DNA from 4 places in the Sporosarcina sp. P17b genome. Region 4 is predicted to be linked to each of the others. Evidence: riboswitches for the same ligand, from Rfam matches in the RefSeq annotation. Region 4 holds a riboswitch; each other region holds the start of a gene.
The links. A riboswitch is a leader RNA that binds a small molecule or an ion and turns the genes downstream of it on or off. The one in region 4 is predicted to bind S-adenosylmethionine.

Region 1 (3,139 bases), on a different contig from region 4:
TTGTTAATCAACTATTAATTTAGATTTATCATAACACGTCAAAAACTATTGTCAATTGCTTTCCTGCAAAAAACAGAAAACTACCAAATGCGAACGTAAATAATGAATTATTTGTGAACGTTCGTGTTTTGGGCGTTAATCATAAAGATATATCATAATTTCGATTTAGTAAATGGAAATGGCATAAGTCGTCTGAAGAGAAGATGTACTAGTAAGCGTGCTATAGTGATCTTATACTATTCGTAAAAAGGAGTGTTTGGAATTGAAAAATTTAGAATCTCTAGAGCAGTTTGAGCAACTTAAACAACAAGAACGAGTCATTTTCTTATTCACTGCAGATTGGTGTCCGGATTGTAGAGTGATTGAACCATTCTTACCGACATTGGAAACGGAATTTGAGGAATATGAATTTGTTTCTGTTGATCGTGACGATTTCATTGATCTATGCAGTCAGTTAGATATATTCGGTATTCCGAGCTTCATAGCGTTCAGCGAAGGTACAGAAACAGGCCGGTTCGTTAGTAAAAACCGTAAAACTAAAGAAGAGATCGAAGAGTTTATTAATAGCCTGGCATAATTTACTGTTTTCACAGTTGAGATTATGGATATAACTAAACAAAGGACTGAAGACAACTATAAAAGTTGTTTTCAGTCCTTTTCTATTGAGCCACATGCTCCATTAGTTGTTATGTGCTTTATTTTGTGAAATCTTTCAATTGCTCCATAAGGATTTTTGCGCCCTGTGGACTAATGAATAGACCGTTTGACAATTGTTTATTTTCTTCCATCACTTCACCCGTGATGAAACATGCTCTGTTGACTTGATATTTTCTCAAAATAATCCTATCATCCTCTGCGAAAATTTCGATAGGATCACCCTTATCAATCGACAAAGAATTTCGAAGTTCTTTTGGAATCACAATCCTACCGAGATGATCTACTTTACGAACAATACCTAAAGACTTCATAAGCTCCTCCTCGAAGAAATGTAGTTGGTAATTTCTATTATACACAAAAATATGCTATCTACAATTTACAAAACTTGAATGCGCAGAACAATTTGATAATTCTGCTATACAATTAAATTATTAATGCTATAATAGTCAGTAATTAAATATTTCTTATCAAGAGAAGCTGAGGGAATTGGCCTGATGAAGCTTCAGCAACCTCTGTGCAAACAGGAAGGTGCTACCTCCAACAAGATTGTTGTCTTGAGAGATAAGAACGGTGAACGGTCAACCCTCATTTTCTTATCCAAGAGAAATGAGGGCTTTTTGTATAGAAATAGTAATAATAGATCTTCAAGGGGGAAATAGCATGCCGATTAACATACCAAAACATCTACCAGCAGGGGAATTACTGAAAGAAGAGAAAATCTTTGTTATGGATGAAGAACGTGCGACCGCACAGGATATCCGTCCGATTAACATATTGATTTTAAACTTGATGCCTGAAAAAGAGAAGACAGAATTACAATTGCTTCGATTGCTTGGTAATACACCATTACAAGTAAATGTTACATTTCTTAATACGGCTACCTACGTTTCAAAAAACGTCAGTCAGAATCATCTAGAAACCTTCTATACTACGTTTGAACATGTCAAAAACCGTCGTTTTGACGGTATGATCATTACAGGTGCCCCAATCGAACTTCTACAATTTGAAGATGTAGTGTATTGGAAAGAGTTAGAGGAAATCATGGAGTGGACAAAAACGAATGTAACGTCTGTACTTCATATTTGTTGGGGTGCACAAGCGGCACTTTATCATCATTATGGAATTGACAAGTTCGAGTTGACGAAGAAATGTTTTGGAGTATTTTCACATGATATTACCGATCCGACAGTGAACTTGGCACGAGGATTCAATGATGTATTTGTAGCACCACACTCACGTCATACAGGGGTGCCATTAGAAGAAATACAGAGTCATCCCGAATTGACATTACTTTCTGCTTCTGAAGAGGCAGGTGCATTCATTGTAATCTCGAATGATGCAAAGCATATTATGGTCACGGGACATTTAGAGTACGATGCACATACATTAGGGGATGAATACACGCGTGATATAGAAAAAGGAGCGGATATTGATGTTCCAGAAAACTATTATCCGAATGATGATCCGACAAATGAGCCTTTAAATACTTGGCGCTCTCATACCCATTTATTATTCTCCAATTGGCTCAATTACTATGTCTACCAAAAAACTCCTTACAACTGGAGTTAAAACAATTGTTGTATAAATTCCTATAGTTTGCACATACTCCGACTACTGGAGGTGTATGCAGTGAACATAGATGAATTTTGGGATTTGGCTTTTTGGGAAATGACTTTACGAACGGTGATTTCATTTATTGTGCTGTTGATTTTAGCGCGTTTCATGGGGAAGAAACAAGTGTCTCAATTGACGTTCTTTCATTATGTGACAGGCATAACGATCGGTTCGATTGCAGCCAATTTAGCAGGAGAGTCTGAAACACCATTCTTAAATGGTTTATATGGAATGGTTTTATGGGCGGTATTAACAATTCTTGCTAACTTTTTATCATTCAAATCCATCAAGCTTCGCGTATTACTCGATGATAAACCGATGATTGTCATACAGAATGGAAAAATTCTAGAAGGTTCCATGCGTAAATTACGGTTAAGTTTCAATGATCTAAATATGATGCTACGCGAGCAGTCGGTATTTTCGGTAAAGGATGTCAATTACGCGATATTTGAAACGAATGGTAACTTGAGCGTCATGCTGAATACCGGTGAGAAGTATGCGACAAAAAAAGATGTCAAGGCCCCATCACCACCGCCAAAGTATATTCCGACTGAGATTATTACTAACGGGAAAGTAGAAGAGAAAAATATGCGAGAACTTCAATTGACCGATACTTGGCTAACCGAACAATTAAAAAAACAGGGGATTTCCAAGCCTGAGCATGTGCTTTATGCGGAAATTCAGACAGATGGCAGTTTATATATTAATACATTAAAATCAACTTAACGTGAAAAGTCCTGAAATAATCAGGGCTCTTCGCGTTTGTTTTATTTTATAGTATTTCCCAGTTTCTTTGTTTGGCTATGGCCGTAAGTTTTTCATCTGGACGAACTGCTACAGGATGTCCGACTTGTTCTAAGACTGGAAG
Region 2 (3,139 bases), on a different contig from region 4:
ATTTCTCGTCCAATACCAGATCCGGCACCTGTTACTACTGCTACTTTATTTTCTAATCGTTTCATTAAAGCCGCCTCCAATTGTATTCGTATTTCTCATTCTATTATATACTTTAACGTCTAACTAATGAAGTTATTCGTTTTATTTCGATCAAATCAAAAACAGCTTGAACCGTCAAAATGAAATTGACTGTTTAAGCTGTTGGTCATACATTATTGTACTTTGACACCTTCTACTACCTCTTTTGCAGCGTAAAGTGCTTGTTTCACATCTGCAATTAAATCTTCCACGTCTTCCACGCCCACTGAGAAACGCAGCAGTCGGTCATCTACTCCGCGACGATTACGTTCTTCCAATGGAATATCCATATGCGTCTGCGTAGTTGGATACGTGATGAAGCTTTCGACTCCTCCTAAACTCTCCGCAAATGAAATTAGATTCATACTCTCTAGGAATGGTCCAACCCACTCACTGTTCTGCACTCGGAATGACAACATACCACCGATTCCTGCGTAGAGCACATCTACAATAAGAGGTTCTTGTTCTAAATATGATACCATCGCCTTTGCATTTGCGTCATGTTGTTTCATGCGTAAGTGCAGTGTCTTTAAACCGCGTACAACAAGCCATGAATCAAGAGGGGACAATGTAGCACCGATTGCATTGTGGTTTGTAAATAACCGTTCACATAATTCTTCACCCTTAGCGACGACAAGACCTGCTAGCACATCATTATGTCCACCGATATATTTTGTTGCACTATGGATGACAATATCTGCGCCTTCTTCGATTGGGCGCTGGAAATAAGGTGTCAAGAATGTGTTGTCGACGATCAACAATACATTATGCTTTTGAGCCAATTCCGCATACGTACGGATTGTTATATTTTGCATTAGCGGGTTCGTAGGTGTTTCTAGGAAAATCGCTTTTGTTTGATCCGTAATCGCTTGCTCGACTTCTGCTACATCATTGAACGAAAGGTAACGAGTCTTCACATTATACATTTCTTCATATTGATTAAATAAGCGATACGTGCCGCCGTATAAGTCTTCAGGCGCCAATAATTCTGAACCAGCCTTAAATAAAGATAATATTAGTTGAATGGCAGCCATCCCAGAGCTACATGCGAATCCTTGATCTCCTGATTCCAAGTTTGCAATTCCTTCTTCTAAAACAGAACGTGTTGGATTTTTTGTGCGTGTGTAATCATACCCTGTTGACTTGCCTAGTCCTTGATGATGATAAGCTGTTGACAAGTAAATTGGTGTGTTGACTGCGCCGGTTTTCTCATCGCTATGGTTGCCAAGTTGTACTAGTCTTGTTTCTAATCCGTTGTTTGTCATGAATATCCATCCCCCTAGAAAAAATAAAAAAGAACCTCTTCTTTTCGAATAGGCCCTCGAACATACAAGTGTATACAATATTCTCATCTTCAAGGTGATTGTCACCCTTGGATTTAGCACCGTGCCTGTGGCTGGTTGCTGAGACATCTCTGGGCCTATCCCTCCGTCTCTCTCGATAAGAATATTCGCAATATAGGCAAAACTGTTGACGAATTTATTCTATCATGCAGATATACTAGATGCAAGCTTCCTTTAAAGTGCGATCAGATGATTTTTTTGTTTCAGTAAAATATTTGCTATACTTACTAGATACGCATCACGATGGGGGGAGTCTTCCTTATGGCTTGGAGTTACGTCGTATTGGCGGCAGTTATAGAAATCCTCTGGGTAGTCGGTCTTCGGTACTCTGACACAGTACTCCAATGGACTGGAACCGGTGTGGCCATTATCTTTAGTTTTTATTTCATTATTAAGGCTTGTGAAAAATTGCCTTCGGGTACGGTGTATGCAGTCTTTACAGGATCCGGCGCCGCCGCTATCCTATTAGTGGATATATTCGTCTTTCATGCAGCGTTCACATGGGTTACGCTATCGTTCATCGGTTTGATTGTCATTGGCGTAGTTGGCATTAAGCTTACAACGGACGATGATCAGGTGGATGCAGAAGGAGGTGGCTGATAATGGCATGGGTGTATCTAGCTATTGCCAGTCTCGGTGAAATTTTCGGTGTAATGAGTATCAATTATTACTTGCAAAAGCGTTCCATTAAACGATTATTTCTCATTGTAGGGGTATTTGGCTTCGGCTTTATTTTCTTGTCACTTGCGATGAGAGAAATTCAGATGAGCACAGCTTATGCGGTTTGGACAGGATTTGGAGCAGCTGGAGCCGTGTTGATGGGAATATTGATTTTCAAAGAATCCGCCAGCCTCAAACGTCTTTTCTTTCTTTCGCTCATTATTCTAGGGGCTGTGGGCTTAAAACTATTCGGATGAAGGAGAGTGAATATTTTGGTGTATTGGACACAATTTGAATTTAATGAATGGCTAGTGACACTGGCAGCTACGGAAAAGGGACTGTGCTATGTCGGAATGGCTGACGATAGTGTAGAGCGATTAAAGGAATGGTTGAAACGCTCTGATACGGAAGGATTAATAGAAGACAAAACGAAGTTAACAGTCTATATAAGTGAGTTGAAAGAGTACTTATCAGGTACAATAACGAACTTCCCAACGGTTTCCTTCGATTTAAAAGGGACACTATTTCAGCAACAAGTATGGCAAGCCCTTCAACAAATACCGTATGGGGAAACTCGTACATATTCAAATATAGCGGAACGTATAGGAAATGTATCTTCTGTTCGTGCGGTGGCATCTGCAATAGGTAAAAACCCCGTGTTGATTGTAGTACCCTGTCACCGTGTTATTGCAAAAGACGGAAGTTTATCAGGCTACCGCGATGGCAAGGATTGTAAGCAAAGTTTATTACAATTAGAGAAGATAAGCTGGGTTAGTGATAGGACGGAGTGAGCAAGATGAAATATAAGCAAATTAAACCAAAGAAAATATATGAAGAAGTAGCAGATAGTTTATTGAACTCTATACAGTCGGGAGAGTTAAAACCGGGTGACAAATTGGACTCTGTACAGCAACTGGCTGAAAACTTTACCGTTGGCAGATCTACAATCCGTGAAGCCTTATCTACATTACGTGCTAGAGGACTGATTGAAATGCGTCAGGGAGAGGGTACATACGTCAAGGAGTTCTCTTCTGTCGATCTAATCTTTCCTCTGCAAA
Region 3 (3,139 bases), on a different contig from region 4:
GGCGTCATTCCGTATTGACTGCCATTCGTAACCACGACATCGGCTGGGCTCCTTTTGATAAACAGCCTTTTTGGAATGATGCGAAGTCGGTACCTTTTCGATTCACTGACTTCCCACTTCCCCCTAAAACAGTACTTTATCGTCAAGGAATCGATGATGTAGAAAAGATTGACCACTATGCAGCCATGCTTTGTAGTCTTCATTATGAACAGTTTATACAGAGTAATAACAAAAAAGAAGCTAAGCTATTTATCGAGGGAGAACAGAATCGTCGTGAACGATTGTGTAAAGAAATCAAGGGTTTTGATAAGGAATTATTTGAAAAGCATTTTGCTTTGCTTCAGCTTGGAGATAACTTTTCCTTATATTGTTGTGTGAATGATCCAGGTGTCGACAAAGCGAATGAACATGTATTCTTTCGCGACGGCATTCCTTCAACAGGCATTTTCCCTGCATTACCGATAGGACGAATTGGGATCTATTTTGCAGATCAGCACACTATTAAGGTGGAGGTTTATCCATTTCGCTGTTCGTTTGATGTGGAAGTGAAGCAAAAGAACGTGTTGAAACAAGATATTAAGGATAAAGGATTGCAAGTAGCTTATGAAGAGGCAGATTATGAATTGATTCCTTTTCATATTACGCCGGCAAATAAATAAAAAATGCAGAAAGAGGAAATGTTTTCCCCTTTCTGCACTCCATTATTGCTTCACACGTACTTTACTCGCAAGTTCTTTCAACGCTTCCACTTTATCCGTCTGCTCCCATGGCAATTCGATATCCGTGCGGCCAAAGTGACCGTATGCAGCTGTTTGTTTGTAGATTGGACGACGTAGGTCAAGCATTTTGATAATTCCTGCCGGACGAAGGTCAAACAATTCACGTACGAACTCCACTAATTGCGTTTCGGATAGTTTACCCGTGTCGAATGTGTTAATCGAGATAGAAACCGGGCTTGCTACTCCAATAGCATACGCCAGCTGAACTTCACAGTGCTCGGCTAATCCTGCTGCCACGATGTTCTTTGCGACATAGCGAGCTGCATAAGAAGCGGAACGATCCACTTTTGTAGCATCTTTACCTGAGAACGCTCCCCCACCATGTCGTGCATAACCACCGTACGTATCAACGATGATTTTACGTCCAGTTAGACCGGAGTCTCCTTGAGGACCACCAACGACGAAGCTGCCGGTAGGGTTAATGAAGTATTTCGTATGCTCGTCCAACAAGTTTATGGGAACGACTGCATCGATGACTACTTCTTTAATATCTTTCTCGATTTGTTTGAGTGTAGCTTCAGGATGATGTTGTGTGGAAATAACAATCGTGTCAATTCGCACTGGATTATTATCCTGATCATACTCTACTGTTACTTGTGTTTTGCCATCAGGACGCAAATAAGGAATTAGTTCTTCCTTACGTGCTTCTGCTAAACGTCGTGCCAATTTATGAGAAAGACTAATTGGTAAAGGCATAAGTTCCGGTGTTTCATTACATGCATATCCGAACATTAAACCTTGGTCACCTGCTCCGATGTCATCTATGTCTTCATCTGTCATAGACCCTTCACGCGCTTCAAGTGCCACGTTGACACTAGCAGCAATTTCAGGTGATTGCTCATCAATAGATGTAAGTACAGCAGATGTTTCGTAATCAAAGCCGTATTTCGCACGAACATATCCAATTTCCTTTACAGTATCGCGAACTACTTTTGGAATATCCACGTACGTTGTCGTAGTGATTTCTCCCATTACTAATACGAGTCCAGTCGTGATACTCGTTTCACATGCCACACGCGCATTTGGATCCTCGGTTAGGATCGCATCTAAAATTGCGTCTGAAATTTGGTCGCACATCTTGTCTGGATGGCCTTCTGTAACTGATTCTGATGTAAACAGTCGACGGTTTGTCATTTTGTTTCCCCCTATATTAAGCATCATGATACGGTACTCTCATAAGTCCCTGGTAAAGTTCCACGCCTAGACGTCAAGCATATACCATAAGGATTCAGGGCTAGACAATATAAAAAGCCCTTCACTCACATTCAATCCATGAGTAAAAGGCAAAATTTCACGCGCAGCACCTTTCACTCTTATCGTCCAAGGAATTAAACCTTGCTTCAGGTTTGGCACCTTCGCGCTAGACTACTGTCTATTGCAGGTTGCCGGGTTTCACAGGGCCTGTACCCTCCACCAACTCGGGATAAGAGTATCCGTTCATGTCACATCTTATTAAAAAGTTTGGATTTTGTCAATTTTTTTATTCTAAATCACTTGAGTTTTCCATTAGTATAGATTAATATTCTTAATGTGTTATACTATTTACGAATTAGGATATTCTTATCAAGATAAATAAATCGACTACGCAAAGGACGGTATGTAAATATGATATCTGCAAAAATTGATGATAGTTTAAAAAGTCTTCTTAGTGGAAGCAACGTGACGATCCAAGCGTCTGTAGCAGAATTAACGGAAAAAGCAGCAGCAAGAGGCGAAGCTAAACTTTCAGCAGACGGCGCAATTACTGCACGTACAGGCAAGTACACAGGACGCTCACCTAAGGACAAATTCATCGTTGAAGATGCAGTGTCTAAGGATAAAGTAGATTGGGGTAGCACGAACAGCCCAATTTCAGAAGAGATCTTTGATTCATTATACACGAAAGTCATTGATCATTTGAAGGAAAAAGACGAGCTCTTCGTTTTTAAAGGATTTGCAGGCGCGGATAAAGACTCCCAGTTGTCTATCCAAGTAATCAATGAATTAGCTTGGCAGAACCTATTCGTTCACCAGCTATTCATCCGTCCAACAGAAGAAGAATTACAAGCACACGAATCGCAATTCACAATTTTGGCTGCCCCTTCATTCAAAGCGGATCCAAAAGTGGATGGCACTAATTCGGAAACTTTCATCATCGTATCACTCGAGAAACGAATTGTTTTGATTGGTGGAACAGAGTACGCAGGAGAAATGAAAAAATCTATTTTCTCTGTTATGAACTTCTTGCTACCTGAACAAGGTATTCTTTCTATGCACTGTTCAGCAAACGTAGGTGAAGAAGGCGACGTTGCTTTGTTCTTCGGACTTTCTGGAACAGGTAAAACTACTCTTTCAGCAGATGCTAACCGTAAACTAATCGG
Region 4 (3,139 bases):
GAGAAAGCATTTCAATCCCGACTTCTTTCGCACCTTCTGTCTGTAAAAAACTAATTGGTTTCTTACCTTCAAACCCAATGCCGCCATAGGCAAAATCTTGTAAAACAGCAATCTGATTTTCTTTGGCAAATGCCACGGTTTCCTCATAAAACGCTGGTGTTGCTGTAACGCCAGTCGGATTACTTGGATAATTTAAGTACATGAGCTTGGCATCTTTTTTCTGATCGTTAGTTAGCTTGTCATAATCAGGTAGAAATCCATTCTCTTTATGGAGTGGCATCGTATCATAGCGAATACCCGCTAAGCTCACGCCTGATAAATAGTCAGGATAACCGGGGTCTGGAAGCAATAATAAGTCACCTTCATTCATGATAGCTAAAGGAAGTTCGACGACACCAATTTTTGTGCCACCTAGTACCGCGACTTCTGTTTCAGGGTCAATCACCACATCGTATTCTCGCTTATAGTATTCAGCAACGGCTTGTTTTAAAGCCGGTGTTCCACGGAAAGGTGAGTAACCGTGTGTGGCGGGATCTTCAACGGCTTCTTGTAATGCTTTAATAATATGAGGAGGTGTGGGCTGATCAGGATTACCGCGCCCCAGATTAATGACATCTCTGCCTTCGTCCATAGCTTTTTCCACTTTTTTTAATAATAATGTAAAGAAATGCGGAGGGAGATTTTGTAATCGGTTGGACAAAGCCATAGTCTATTCCTTCTTTCTTTGATATGTATTTTCAATTAGTATACATAGAACATACTAAACTTTTCAATAAAAGAATTGTTATTTGATTCGAAACAATCGTGAAAACTACGTAATAATAAATAACACTGATCTAAAAAGTCGGATATTATATTGAATTGTCGTTATTCACCTTGACAGTTTTATTAATTCAGATTAGTATATGTTTTACGCATCTAAATGAATAGCAATCTCTTATCAAGAGCGACTGAGGGGAAAGGCCCTATGAAGTCCAGCAACCCCTTGGAAGGATCAAGGAAGGTGCCAAATCCTACAGCATGGTTTTCCATCTGAGAGATAAGCTGAGAATATATCAGTACTTCTTTCATTTAGAAAAATGAAAGAAGTTTTTTATTTATAAAGAAATTTTAATTCCAGCTATACTTATACTCTTTGGCTGCTGGAATACAGAAAGAAGTGAGAATATGATCCAAATTCAACATTTGTCTAAAGTATATCAGACAAAAGAGAGAGTGGTAAAAGGTGTAGATGATGTATCACTTAACATCGGGACTGGAGAAATATTTGGTATTGTTGGATATTCTGGAGCGGGTAAAAGTTCTCTTATACGCTGTTTGAATTTATTAGAAAAGCCAACGAGCGGTACTATTTTGATTGATGAAGTGAATTTAACGAAATTATCTGGAGCACAGCTTCGACAGGCACGTTTAAAGATCGGAATGATTTTCCAGCATTTTTATTTAATTAGCCAAAAGACGATTTTCGAAAATATCGCTTTCGCTTTACGGGCAGCAAAAATGCCTTCGGACAAAATAGAGACGCGTGTATTAGAACTTCTTGAAATGGTAGGTCTTTCTGAAAAACGTCATGTATATCCTGCGCAGTTGAGTGGGGGCCAGAAACAACGTGTCGGTATAGCGAGAGCTCTGGCCAATAATCCTTCCGTTTTGCTTTGTGATGAAGCTACATCTGCACTTGATCCAAATACGACGATGTCTATTTTACGATTGCTGAAAAAGATCAATAAAGAATTGAATATTACCATTGTATTAATTACGCATGAGATGAATGTTGTAAAAGAGATTTGTGATCGCATGGCGATTATGCAAGATGGAAAAGTTATTGAAGAAGGACAAGTGTATGACATCTTTTCTAATCCAGTTCAACCTTTGACGAAGGAATTTATTAGCAGTGTAGTGTCTTATGATATCCCTGAAGCGGTCATGTCGAATTTGGCAGGGACACTAATAAAGATCACATTTAAAGGTGAAGTAGCGATGGAGGGTGTGATTTCCGATACGATGCAGAAGTACAAGGTCAAAGGAAACTTCTTGCATGGATCGATTGAATATATTCAAGAACGAGCACTTGGAATTTTCTTAATGGAATTACAAGGTGAACGTCAAGAAGTCAAGCAAGCAATTGCATACATACTCAAACAAAACGCACAAGTGGAGGTGATCCGCCAACATGTTTGATCTAGCCCACATCATGGAACTCATGCCGGACATTACAAAAGCATTTGGTGAAACTCTTTATATGATCGGTATCTCCCTAACGATTGCGCTAATTGTTGGATTACCTCTTGGCGTCCTGTTATTTACAACAGACAAAGGATTATTTTTAGAGAACCGGGCAATTAATTCGGTTGTAGGTTTTTTCGTCAATATTATTCGTTCAATTCCATTCATTATTCTACTTGTAGCTTTAATACCTTTGACGAAACTGATCGTTGGAAATACAATTGGACCGGCAGCTGCAAGTGTATCGCTTTCTGTAGCAGCAATTCCGTTCTTTGCGAGAATCGTTGAAACATCCATGCGTGAAATAGACAAAGGGGTTATAGAGGCAGCCATTTCAACGGGTGCTTCGCCGTGGATGATTATTTGGAACGTGTTACTACCTGAATCTAAATCGAGCATTATCCAAGGACTTACACTGACGTTAATCAACTTAGTTGCCTATTCAGCAATGGCTGGATTTGTTGGTGGAGGCGGAATTGGGGACTTAGCTATTCGTTTCGGCTACTATCGATATGATGACAGTATTATGCTAGTCACTGTCGCCATTTTAATAGTGCTAGTACAGTTGATTCAATTTGGTGGAGATCGTTTTTCAAAAATGATAGATAAAAGATAATAGGGGAGAGATGGATTTATGAAGAAACTGGTACTTGCATTCATTCTTACTGCGTTGGTTGCAGCATTGGCAGCTTGTGGAGGAGAAAAGTCTACTGAAAAGTCGGATGATGATAAAAATATTCATTTTGGTGCAACAGCAGGTCCTTATAGTGACATGCTAAAAAAGGCAATACAACCTGGTCTTGAGGAAAAAGGATATACGGTTAAAATCACAGAATTCAGCGACTATATTCAGCCGAATATTTCGTTGGACAGTGGAGATATTGATGCGAACTTGTTCCAAAATATTACGTAC

Region 1: linked by a shared signal. The riboswitch ahead of metA (homoserine O-acetyltransferase MetA) and the one ahead of CSV76_RS14665 (methionine ABC transporter ATP-binding protein) in region 4 are both predicted to bind S-adenosylmethionine.
Region 2: linked by a shared signal. The riboswitch ahead of CSV76_RS10430 (methionine biosynthesis PLP-dependent protein) and the one ahead of CSV76_RS14665 (methionine ABC transporter ATP-binding protein) in region 4 are both predicted to bind S-adenosylmethionine.
Region 3: linked by a shared signal. The riboswitch ahead of metK (methionine adenosyltransferase) and the one ahead of CSV76_RS14665 (methionine ABC transporter ATP-binding protein) in region 4 are both predicted to bind S-adenosylmethionine.

The regions. Positions count from the first base shown of each region.
Region 1 covers NZ_PDYP01000002.1:310,085-313,223, reverse strand. Annotated here, with positions in the region: gene CSV76_RS03490 (thioredoxin family protein) at 263-577, shown strand; gene CSV76_RS03485 (AbrB/MazE/SpoVT family DNA-binding domain-containing protein) at 696-968, opposite strand; SAM riboswitch class I at 1,119-1,225, shown strand; gene metA (homoserine O-acetyltransferase MetA) at 1,318-2,226, shown strand; gene CSV76_RS03475 (YetF domain-containing protein) at 2,293-2,997, shown strand; gene CSV76_RS03470 (HAD family hydrolase) at 3,044-3,139, opposite strand, start outside.
Region 2 covers NZ_PDYP01000007.1:134,481-137,619, forward strand. Annotated here, with positions in the region: gene CSV76_RS10425 (glucose 1-dehydrogenase) at 1-65, opposite strand, end outside; gene CSV76_RS10430 (methionine biosynthesis PLP-dependent protein) at 213-1,343, opposite strand; SAM riboswitch class I at 1,424-1,525, opposite strand; gene CSV76_RS10435 (DMT family transporter) at 1,683-2,021, shown strand; gene CSV76_RS10440 (DMT family transporter) at 2,024-2,338, shown strand; gene CSV76_RS10445 (methylated-DNA--[protein]-cysteine S-methyltransferase) at 2,357-2,872, shown strand; gene CSV76_RS10450 (FadR/GntR family transcriptional regulator) at 2,878-3,139, shown strand, end outside.
Region 3 covers NZ_PDYP01000002.1:379,566-382,704, forward strand. Annotated here, with positions in the region: gene CSV76_RS03825 (DUF3891 family protein) at 1-659, shown strand, start outside; gene metK (methionine adenosyltransferase) at 702-1,913, opposite strand; SAM riboswitch class I at 2,090-2,209, opposite strand; gene pckA (phosphoenolpyruvate carboxykinase (ATP)) at 2,385-3,139, shown strand, end outside.
Region 4 covers NZ_PDYP01000017.1:48,474-51,612, forward strand. Annotated here, with positions in the region: gene CSV76_RS14660 (pyridoxal phosphate-dependent aminotransferase) at 1-706, opposite strand, end outside; SAM riboswitch class I at 935-1,046, shown strand; gene CSV76_RS14665 (methionine ABC transporter ATP-binding protein) at 1,168-2,181, shown strand; gene CSV76_RS14670 (methionine ABC transporter permease) at 2,174-2,842, shown strand; gene CSV76_RS14675 (MetQ/NlpA family ABC transporter substrate-binding protein) at 2,861-3,139, shown strand, end outside.